Regions from separate parts of the Oceanisphaera sp. W20_SRM_FM3 genome, predicted to be linked through region 3. Evidence: riboswitches for the same ligand, from Rfam matches in the RefSeq annotation. Region 3 holds a riboswitch; each other region holds the start of a gene.
The links. Region 3 has a riboswitch for thiamine pyrophosphate ahead of thiD (bifunctional hydroxymethylpyrimidine kinase/phosphomethylpyrimidine kinase). Riboswitches for the same ligand answer to the same signal wherever they lie in the genome.
Positions count from the first base shown of each region.

Region 1: another riboswitch for thiamine pyrophosphate. It lies ahead of ACEN2G_RS12475 (3-oxoacyl-ACP reductase); the one in region 3 lies ahead of thiD (bifunctional hydroxymethylpyrimidine kinase/phosphomethylpyrimidine kinase).
Region 2: another riboswitch for thiamine pyrophosphate. It lies ahead of ACEN2G_RS11650 (TonB-dependent receptor); the one in region 3 lies ahead of thiD (bifunctional hydroxymethylpyrimidine kinase/phosphomethylpyrimidine kinase).

Region 1 is NZ_JBGQOP010000027.1:760-4,037, reverse strand. It holds gene pyrC (dihydroorotase) at 340-1,383, opposite strand; TPP riboswitch at 1,618-1,720, shown strand; gene ACEN2G_RS12475 (3-oxoacyl-ACP reductase) at 1,775-2,566, shown strand; gene ACEN2G_RS12470 (LLM class flavin-dependent oxidoreductase) at 2,566-3,278, shown strand, end outside.
Region 2 is NZ_JBGQOP010000023.1:12,038-15,315, forward strand. It holds gene ACEN2G_RS11650 (TonB-dependent receptor) at 1-1,258, opposite strand, end outside; TPP riboswitch at 1,335-1,441, opposite strand; gene ACEN2G_RS11655 (2OG-Fe(II) oxygenase family protein) at 1,590-2,348, opposite strand; gene pnuC (nicotinamide riboside transporter PnuC) at 2,381-3,091, opposite strand.
Region 3 is NZ_JBGQOP010000005.1:1,863-5,140, forward strand. It holds gene polA (DNA polymerase I) at 1-1,328, shown strand, start outside; TPP riboswitch at 1,475-1,576, shown strand; gene thiD (bifunctional hydroxymethylpyrimidine kinase/phosphomethylpyrimidine kinase) at 1,616-2,473, shown strand; gene ACEN2G_RS04100 (putative monovalent cation/H+ antiporter subunit A) at 3,003-3,278, shown strand, end outside.

The DNA.
Region 1 (3,278 bases), on a different contig from region 3:
AGTAAGAACAAATGTGATGCTTGTCAAATTTTGGACGAACAGCGCCGAGCGCCCGGCGCCAAGCACCAAGCTAATAGACAAACCCACAGCAAAACTTATTTTTGCCACGTAACTCGCGCCAAAACGGTGCCCTACGGGAGCGCGTTTTTTGTAGGAGAACATTTATTCTCGTATTACGTTGTAAGCGTAAATTTTTTAAATATTTCCGGCTGCGCCGAAATGCGAGAGCAAGCGTTCGCCTACAAAGGCATAAAAAAAGCCCCAAACCATAGGTTCGGGGCTTATTATTTCGCTAGGCGCTAGGCGCTAGGCGCTAGGCGCTAGGCGCTAGGCGTTAAGTTACTTAACCATCCAGCTGATGGTTTCACCGGCACGAATGGGCACCAACTCTTCGCCGCCTAACGGCAAAGTGGTAGGCACAGACCAGGTCTCTTTAACCAAGGTAATAGTGTCGGCGTTGCGTGGCAGACCGTAGAAGTCGGGGCCGTTATGGCTGGTAAAGGCTTCTAACTTATCCAAGGCACCTGCTTCTTCAAATACTTCCGTATACAGCTCAACGGCGGCATGGGAGGTATAGGCGCCAGCACAGCCACAGGCGGTTTCTTTGTTTTTCTTAAAGTGCGGCGCCGAGTCGGTACCCATAAAAAACTTCTTGTTGCCACTGGTGGCGGCTTTCACTAAGGCTTGCTGATGGGTGTTGCGCTTTAAGATGGGCAAGCAATAGTAGTGCGGACGAATGCCACCCACCAGCATGTGGTTACGGTTAAACATTAAGTGATGGGTGGTAATGGTGGCGGCTACATTGTCGCCGGCTTGCTCCACAAACTTCACCGCGTGCTCGGTGGTGATGTGCTCAAGCACGATTTTTAAGTTGGGGAAGTCGCGCACTACGTTTGGCAAGATAGTTTCGAGGAAGACTTTTTCACGGTCGAAAATATCGACACTGGCATCGGTCACTTCACCGTGCACCAGTAACAAGATGCCGGTTTCTTGCATCACCTCCAACACAGCGTAAATATTCTTAACATCGGTTACGCCAGAGTCGGAGTTAGTGGTGGCACCGGCTGGATACAACTTACAGGCTACGATTTTACCGCAGTCCTTGGCGCGACGGATCTCTTGCGGATCCGTTTTATCGGTCAGGTACAAGCTCATCAAAGGCTCAAACTGGCTGCCTGATGGGCGCACTGCCAATATTCTGTCGTAATAGGCCAGCGCCAATTCGGTAGTGGTGGCAGGCGGCAACAGATTAGGCATTACCAGTGCGCGGCCTAAATAACGGCTGGCGTCGGCGACCGTATCTGTAAGTAGTGCGCCATCGCGCAGGTGTAAATGCCAATCGTCGGGGCGAGTAATGGTCAGGCTAGTAACTTGTGAGCTCATCAAAGGTGTTCTCCATTGCATCCAGACCGCCATTATCTACTGCCGAGCTGTTTTAACCAAATCGAAGATAGCCATAAGCGATAAGCTGGAAGCCAGAAGAAAAATCAAAACATAAACAATACAGAGCCAGATTAAAGAGATATATGGTTAGACGGCAGAAAGCGGAGTGTGTTCTTTAGCTGACCGCTTATAGCTTCCGGCTTTCAGCTCCCCGCAGGGGTATGCTATGGTCTAGCTCGTGACACGGGGTGTCGGGCAGCACATCTGCTCGGCTGAGATAACACCCGTCGAACCTGATCCAGTTCATACTGGCGAAGGGATGTCAGCCATTCGGCTCACGGCAACGCTGCCCATCTGCCTTCGCCTCTGACTTTTTAGAGGTAGTAAAGCCATGCAACAGAATCCTATTTCACCAACCGCATTCGCATTCGATCAACAGTTAGTATTAGTGACCGGCGGTGCCCGCGGCTTGGGCGAGCATTTAGTGCGCGCCTTCTTGCGTGAAGGTGCCAAGGTGGTAATCAACTATTTAAACAGTGCCGAGGCCGCTCAACAGTTGGCCTCAGATTACCCTGCCCAAGCGCTAGCCATACAAGCTGACGTGACCGATGCCGAGGCGGTAAAGTATTTGTTCGCTCAAGCAAAAGCTCACTTTGGTCAGCCCATCACTACCGTTATTAACAACGCCTTGCCGGCATTCTCGTTTAACGGTGATGCCCGTGAAAATGCCGACCAATTAAGCTGGAGCAACGTGCAGCAGCAGTTTGAAGGTGTGGTTAAGGGGGCATTAAACACCACACAAGCCGCCTTGGCTGGTATGCGTGAAGCGGGCTTTGGTCGCATCGTCAACGTGGGCACCAACTTATTCCAAAACCCAGTAGTGCCGTACCATGACTATACGGCTGCTAAAGCTGCGCTGTTATCGTTGACCCGCACCCTTTCTCAAGATTTAGGTCCCGATCAGATCACGGTCAATATGGTATCTGGCGGCTTGTTGCGCACCACAGATGCGTCGGCGGCCACCCCAGAAGCCGTGTTTGATTATATTGCCGCCGCCACGCCGCTGCGCCGCGTGACTACGCCCGCTGAATTTGCCGATGCCACCTTGTTTTTTGCCTCACCTTGGTCACGCTCGGTCACCGGCCAAAACTTGGTGGTAGATGGCGGCTTGGTGAAAAACTAATGGCAGATAAAAACACTCAACGCATGATGCACCTGAACGTATTTTTATTTGGTTGTGGCCACCATAAAGGCGCATGGCGTCATCCTAAATCGTCGGTGGAGCGTTTAGGCGACATCAGTTTTTTCGAAGAATTGGCGCAAACCGCCGAGCGCGGCAAGTTAGATGCGGTATTTTTTGCCGACGGTCAGTCTGCGGGCAACGTATCCGACGGCAGTTGGTGGTTTTTAGAGCCCTTAACGGCCTTGGCCGCCATGAGCCGTGCCACGAATAAAATCGGCCTGATCAGCACGGTTTCCAGCACTTTTTACACGCCGTTTCACGCGGCGCGTTATCTGGCGTCACTGGATCATATCTCCAAAGGTCGCATGGGTTGGAACCTAGTGACGTCTATGTTTGATGCAGAAGCGCGCAACCACAACTACGAGTCCATGCCGATGCATGCGGAGCGCTATCGTCGCGCTGAGGAATTTGCCGATGCGGTACTTAAGTTATGGGATTCGTGGGCGGCGGATGCGCTGACCTTTGACCGTTTCGGCGATTATGCGGACCCCACGAAAGTGAATGCCATTAACCATAAGGGGGAGTTCTTCTTAGTCGATGGTCCACTTAACGTGCCGCGCCCACTGCAAGGGCATCCGGTTATGTTTCAAGCTGGTGCCTCTGAACAAGGGCGAGAGTTAGCGGCGCGCCGCGCCGAAGGCATTTATGCGGT
Region 2 (3,278 bases), on a different contig from region 3:
ACAGGGTATGGTCTTCTTCTAAGCGCAAACCGTTTATCCAAGTAAGTTTATCGGTTAAGCCGGTGGAGAGCTCGCCATAACCCGCATAACGATTCGCTTCATATTCACTGGTAAAGGTGTCTTTTCCTGTGCGTTCGCGCGTTAAGTCTGAGCTGCGATTAAAGTAATACAGGCCGCCGGTCCAGTCGGTGCTGTCGTTAAACAAGCGAGACTCTTCGGTGGAAATAAAGCGCACATCAACGGTGGCGCCTTTTTCATCCCTTTGATAGTTATCGAAGGAGTCGTAACCGCTAATTGCGGGATTGAGCCAGTCTTCGTCGAAGCCGTACTCTAGATTGCTCTGATTAACGCTGATGGCGGTTTCTTGAATAAATTTACTGTTGCCATACCAGCTGGTCTTGCCCGACAAAGCCACTGTTTCTTGGCGATCATGGCCCGGCTGGTCAGACAGCGTGTGGCGAGTATTATCGAGAGAGAAGGCGTCATAACCGTTATCTAGGTTGGCGTAAAAGGCGGAGAGATCAATGTCCAAGTCTTCGCTGGCGGCGATATGGAATTTAGTGCGCAGCAGGGTTTCATCTATGTTGTTGGTGTCATCGCGCTTTAAGTAATCGTTTTTAGTAAAGCCATCGCTGGTATTGCGCTGGGCGGCAAAGCGGTATGACACTTTATCGCTCATGGGCCCGCCCACGGCGGCACTCAAGTTTTGGGTATTGTACTGGGCGGCCGTTAGCTCAACGTTACCTTCTAGGGTGTCGGTGGGCTCATTGGCGCTGATGTTGATCAGGCCCGCCAAGGCATTTGCGCCATATAAACTACTTTGTGGGCCACGCAACACTTCTACTTGCTTGGCATCTAGCAGGGTGGCGCCTAAGGTGGCAGAGCTCATGTCGATACCATCGACCAACACGCCCACCGACGGGTTAACCGCGCCAATAAACTGGCTGCGCTCGCCCACACCACGAATTTGGTAATACTTACCGCGCGAGGCACCGGCGCTTAAGTTCACGTTAGGCGCTTGGGCCAATACGTCTGAGAGGTGCGTGTTACCGGGCTTGTTGATTTCAGCCTCATCAATCACGCTTACGCTGGCGGCGGTTTCTTGCAGGCTGTCATCGCGAAAGCTGGAGGTGACTGTGGTGGTTTCTAGGGTATAAACGCCAGCTGCGCTGTTATCTGCTTGGGCAGGTAAAGCCGTTATTAGGCCTAAGGCTAGGGCTGAAGATAAAGCTGAGGGTGCAAAAGGTAATTGGGGCACTTCAAGTCTCCGCATTAAAAGATACGAAAACCGGGTAACTACAAGGGCAGGCAGGAGAGCAGACAGGGGAGAGCAGAGCGTTGCAGCTTCCTATTCCTACGCCGGTATTAGCCGGATCAGGTTCAAAGGGTTTGCGTCAAGCGCATCTCAGGCAGTAACTTCCTGCCACCCCTTAGGATATGACTTATGGTTATAAGTCGCGCACAATTATACCTATTTAGGCATAAATGTCGACACTTATACACAAAGCGGCCGCTCGTCTGCCTCGTGACCTTAACAAAAAACCGCGATTTTTAGAGCACGGCCTTTATGACTGTTGATTCGGCGTTCGTTAATCAAAATACAGTGATAAATACTGCTTGAGATATTGCTCGGAACTGAGGTTAATGTTGCCCATCTGCAATTGGCTATCAGGCTTAGGAATAGAGAAAAACGCAAATGAAAAGCGCTCTTGCTGGCGATTTTCAGGTAAGTCCACCTGATGTTGCAGCGCCTTAATCTTGCCTTCGGTGAGCACCTCCAATAAATATCCGGGGAAAGAAATAATCTTAGTCTGCTTGCCCAGCGCCACCAGTTCTCCTTGCTGATTAAGGTAGGAAAATCCGCTATCAAGGCCGAACACGAAGGTGGAAAACAAAGATACATCAATGTGGCGCATTAGGCGGGTGTTATCGATCGCCGTAATCGGTGCATTCATTACCGGTGGATAGTAATTACAAGACACCATATGGCCTAACGAGCTGTGATAAAGCTCAGCAAGCCCGGGTATATTAAGCTGCTCAATCAATGCCAGTTCGCTATTGCGTACCGCTGTTTGCAGTTCATCCCATTGCTCAGAAAAAAAGCCGTGAAATTCTTTTGGGAAGTCCGCCGGAGGGTGAAACTCTGAGATAACAAACGAGTGCAGCATATCTCGGTAGTCTTGATTAGTGCTGTCCGTTTGGCCCCAGTAAGAATAGCCCTCTTGGATCTTGGCAAAGTTAGCCTGTAAATACGGTTTTTTATATTCGGTATCCTGCAACACAAAATTACGCAAGGCGTGGCGCAGCTGGGTGTCATCTTTACCCAGTATTTGAGTTTCAAATATCATAAAATCTGGTCCTTAATAGTGGTAAAAATGGCTTATGCAGTTTGAGCCGCGAGCGTTGAATTGCTCGAAGAGCTAAGCCGAGAGTCGAACTCGGCTTGCCGACGATGCTTATGCCATTGCCACCATCCATACAGACCTAACAGTAAAAACAAACCGTATTGCAAGGCATAAATAGGCGAGCCTTTAGCGAGATAAATATGAATACCCAGCACATTGACCAACACCCAGATTACCCAGTTTTCCATGCGTTTTCTTGCCATTAAAAACTGAGCAAAAAAGTTCAGCACTGTGCTTGCTGAATCTCGCACTAACATGGATGGTTCGGGGATCCAGCTAAATTGGCTCGCTAAGGTAGAAACTATCACCGCCCATACCGCTATGCACAAGATGACGCTTGCGCCGAGTAGATATTGGCGCGGACGCGATAGCCAACTGGGTACTAATACCAGATTGGTGTTGGGATCTTTACTGCATATCCAAGCTCGCCAGCAGTAGATTTGAATGGGGATATATACCAAGTACATGATGGCGTCTGATAGCAAACTCCAGCTAAAAAAAGCCAAATAAGCAGAAATACTCGACCACACCATGCCCAGTAACCAACCGCTGCGTTTTTCTTTGGCTAGTAATATTAAGCCAAACACACCGGCCAGAGTCGCAATAACTTCTAAAGGTTGTTGGCCCAGCACATATCTCCACTCAACGGCAGTTAACCAGCTTATGAAAGCCTGCATTATTTCCATAGTGACCACTCCTTCGCAGGAACGAGCGAGCCTAGAACAAAAGACATATAAGTAGCAGTAATAGCTGTTTGCAGTAAATCAGTAATCGCAGTATTTAAAAGGGATAGTCGAAACACGTTTAGTCTCCGTATAAGTTTATAGATATAAATACGAAAACCGGGTAATTACGAGAGCAGGCAGGTGAGGG
Region 3 (3,278 bases):
AAATTCCCCTAGAAGAAGCGGCTTTTTATGCGGCGGAAGACGCAGACATTACGCTGCGTTTACATCATCATTTAGCCGAGCAGCTGGCCGCCGAGCCGGTGCTGCAAAGTGTATTCACCGATATTGAAATGCCATTAGTGCCGATTTTGGCCGAAATGGAATACACGGGCGTGAAGATAGACAGCAAGCTGCTGGCCATTCAAAGCGATGAAATTGCCAAACGCCTTAAAGAGTTAGAGTTACAAGCTCATGAGTTAGCTGGCGAGCCCTTTAACTTAAGCTCGCCGAAGCAGTTGGGTGAAATCTTATTTACCAAGCTGGCTCTGCCCATTCTGAAGAAGACGCCTAAAGGTGCGCCTTCAACGGCCGAAGAAGTGTTGCAAGAGCTGGCGCTGGATTATCCACTGCCTAAATTACTGATGGAATATCGTGGTTTAAGTAAGCTCAAATCTACTTATACCGACAAGTTGCCGCTGATGGTGAATCAACACAGTGGCCGCATTCACACCTCTTATCATCAAGCCAATGCGGCCACGGGTCGCTTGTCATCCTCGGATCCTAACTTACAAAATATCCCGATCCGCACTCCAGAAGGGCGGCGCATTCGCCAAGCTTTTATCGCCGAGCCCGGTTATAAATTGGTGGCGGCGGATTACTCGCAAATTGAACTGCGCATCATGGCGCATCTTTCCAAAGATAAAGGCCTGCTCGACGCCTTCTCTAAAGGGTTAGATGTGCACAAAGCCACCGCCGCCGAGGTGTTTGGCGTGGCGTTGGACAGTGTGACCACAGAGCAGCGTCGTCGTGCCAAGGCCATTAACTTTGGCTTGATCTACGGCATGAGCGCCTTTGGTCTATCGCGCCAGTTAGGCATAGCGCGCCACGAGTCACAGACTTATATGGACATCTATTTTGAGCGCTATCCTGGTGTATTGAAATACATGGAAGACACCCGCGCGCAGGCCGCCGAAAAAGGCTACGTGGAGACCTTATTTGGTCGTCGTTTGTATCTTCCTGAGATTAACGCCAAAAATGGCGCGCGCCGCAAAGGTGCCGAACGTGCAGCCATCAACGCGCCTATGCAGGGAACCGCCGCAGATATCATCAAGAAGGCCATGATTAAGGTCGCCGCTTGGTTAAAGGATCAAGTAGACGGTGAAGTGCGCATGCTGATGCAAGTGCACGATGAATTGGTGTTTGAAATTCGCGAAGACAAGGTCGAAGAATTTAAGCTGAAAATCTGCGATTTAATGCAGCATGCCGCCAAGATCGATGTGCCATTACTGGTGGAAGCCGGTGAGGGCGATAACTGGAATCAAGCGCATTAGACATCGCTTTAAGTCGTAAACTGTAAACTGTAAGTTAAAGAAAAACCGGATTGAGAGATGCGGTTTTTTTATGGGTGATTTATAACTGATCGCTGACGGCTTACAGCTGACAGCTTTCCTTTCAAGAGTTAGCTCGCTATTATCGGATTTGTTAGTCGGGGAGCCTTAAGCAGGCTGAGACGGTAGATACCGGACCCGCTGTACCTGATCCAGTTAATACTGGCGTAGGAAACTAACAGGTAAATACCTATTTACCTGCAGGTCCTTCGCCCGAAGGAGCTTAATAAATGTCCACTCAGTTATCTGCTAATGCAGAACAGAATCAGCAACCTCAGCACCAAAAGCCCATCGTCCTCACCATAGCCGGCTCCGACAGCTGCGGTGGTGCTGGTATTCAAGCGGACATTAAAGCCATTTCTGCCACCGGCGGTTATGCTTGCTCCGTGATCACGGCACTGACTGCGCAAAATACCCAAGGCGTGACCGCCGTACATCCTACGCCGCAGACCATGATCCAAGCGCAATTAGATGCGGTATTTAGTGATCTCGCCATTACTTCGGTTAAAGTCGGCATGTTGGGCGACAGTGAAACCATTCGCACTGTGGTGGCGGCGCTGCGTCGTTATCAGCCTGCCCATTTAGTGGTAGATCCGGTCATGGTCACCGCCAATGGCGACATGTTGCTGGCGGAAGATGCGGTAAATTGTTTACGTGAAGAGTTGCTGCCGTTGGCGGATGTGATCACGCCAAACTTACCGGAAGCCGCAGCTTTATTAGGTGTGGCCATTCCTCGGCACTTGTCGGACGTAGAAGCCTTATTTGCTGGGTTACAGCAGTTAGATTGCAAGGCGGTACTGATCAAAGGCGGCTTCTTGCAACAAGAAGCGCGTAGCCCAGACTGGCTGTTGGTTGATGATCAAATACGCTACTTCGATACGCCGCGTATTATGACGTCAAATACCCATGGCACTGGCTGTACCTTGTCGGCGGCCTTGGCCAGTTATTTAGGTCAAGGCTTTAGCCTAGAAGAAGCGGTAGCGCGGGCTAAGCACTATATTGATCAGGCAATTTTGGCCGGCAGCCGAGTGCGAATCGGCCACGGCCGCGGCCCAGTAGAGCACTTCTTTAAGGCGCTAAGTAATTAAAGATATATCTGCAACGAAATCCGCACTCTTTGTTTACGATAAGCACGAAATTATAGTGATTAGGTCTGAAAGACATTATTGATAGTAAGAGCCAAATCCGAGCGCATGTGGGACAGCAATCTTACCCATTTTAAATCTTAATCATTTTCGATCTCATGTTCGTTTTTTGCGGGCTTAGTGGATTTCGTTGCAAAAATAGCTTTGGCTCTTTCTCGGTCGTAGGCTTCCGGCTTCAAGCTGACCGCTTACTGCTGCCTTCAGGGCTTTGATCCAGTTCGCGTTTTTTACATCTGGCGTGCTAAAAACGGTACCTTGCTTGCGTTTTACAAGGTCGACTTGTAGTATCTTCGAAAATAATAATATAAAAATAATCGATTAACTGTTTGATAAGCTAGATTAACTTTTCGAGAAGTTAATCGATAAATAAGCGAAATCATTCCTAACTATAGCCCCCGCACAGTGCCATTTCTCCCTCTATTTTTCGTTTATTCTATTGCCTGAACGGGCAAGGAAAGGAGACGTTTTTCCTATGCTTGTTGCCATTTTATTGGGCTTTGTTTTAGCCTTTTTGGTGCCACAACTATCCCGCGTTATGGGCGCGAAGATTGGTTGGTGCTTGTCGGTACTACCGGCGGCATTGTTTGGCTATTTTTTAACGTTTTGGTCAGCCGTGACGGGCGGCGAAGCCCTCTATTATCAATACGCTTGGATCCCGAGCCTAGATATTAACCTCAGTTTTATGGTTGACGGCCTGAGCTTAATGTTTGCCTTGTTGATCACGGGTATTGGTACTTTTATCTTTATT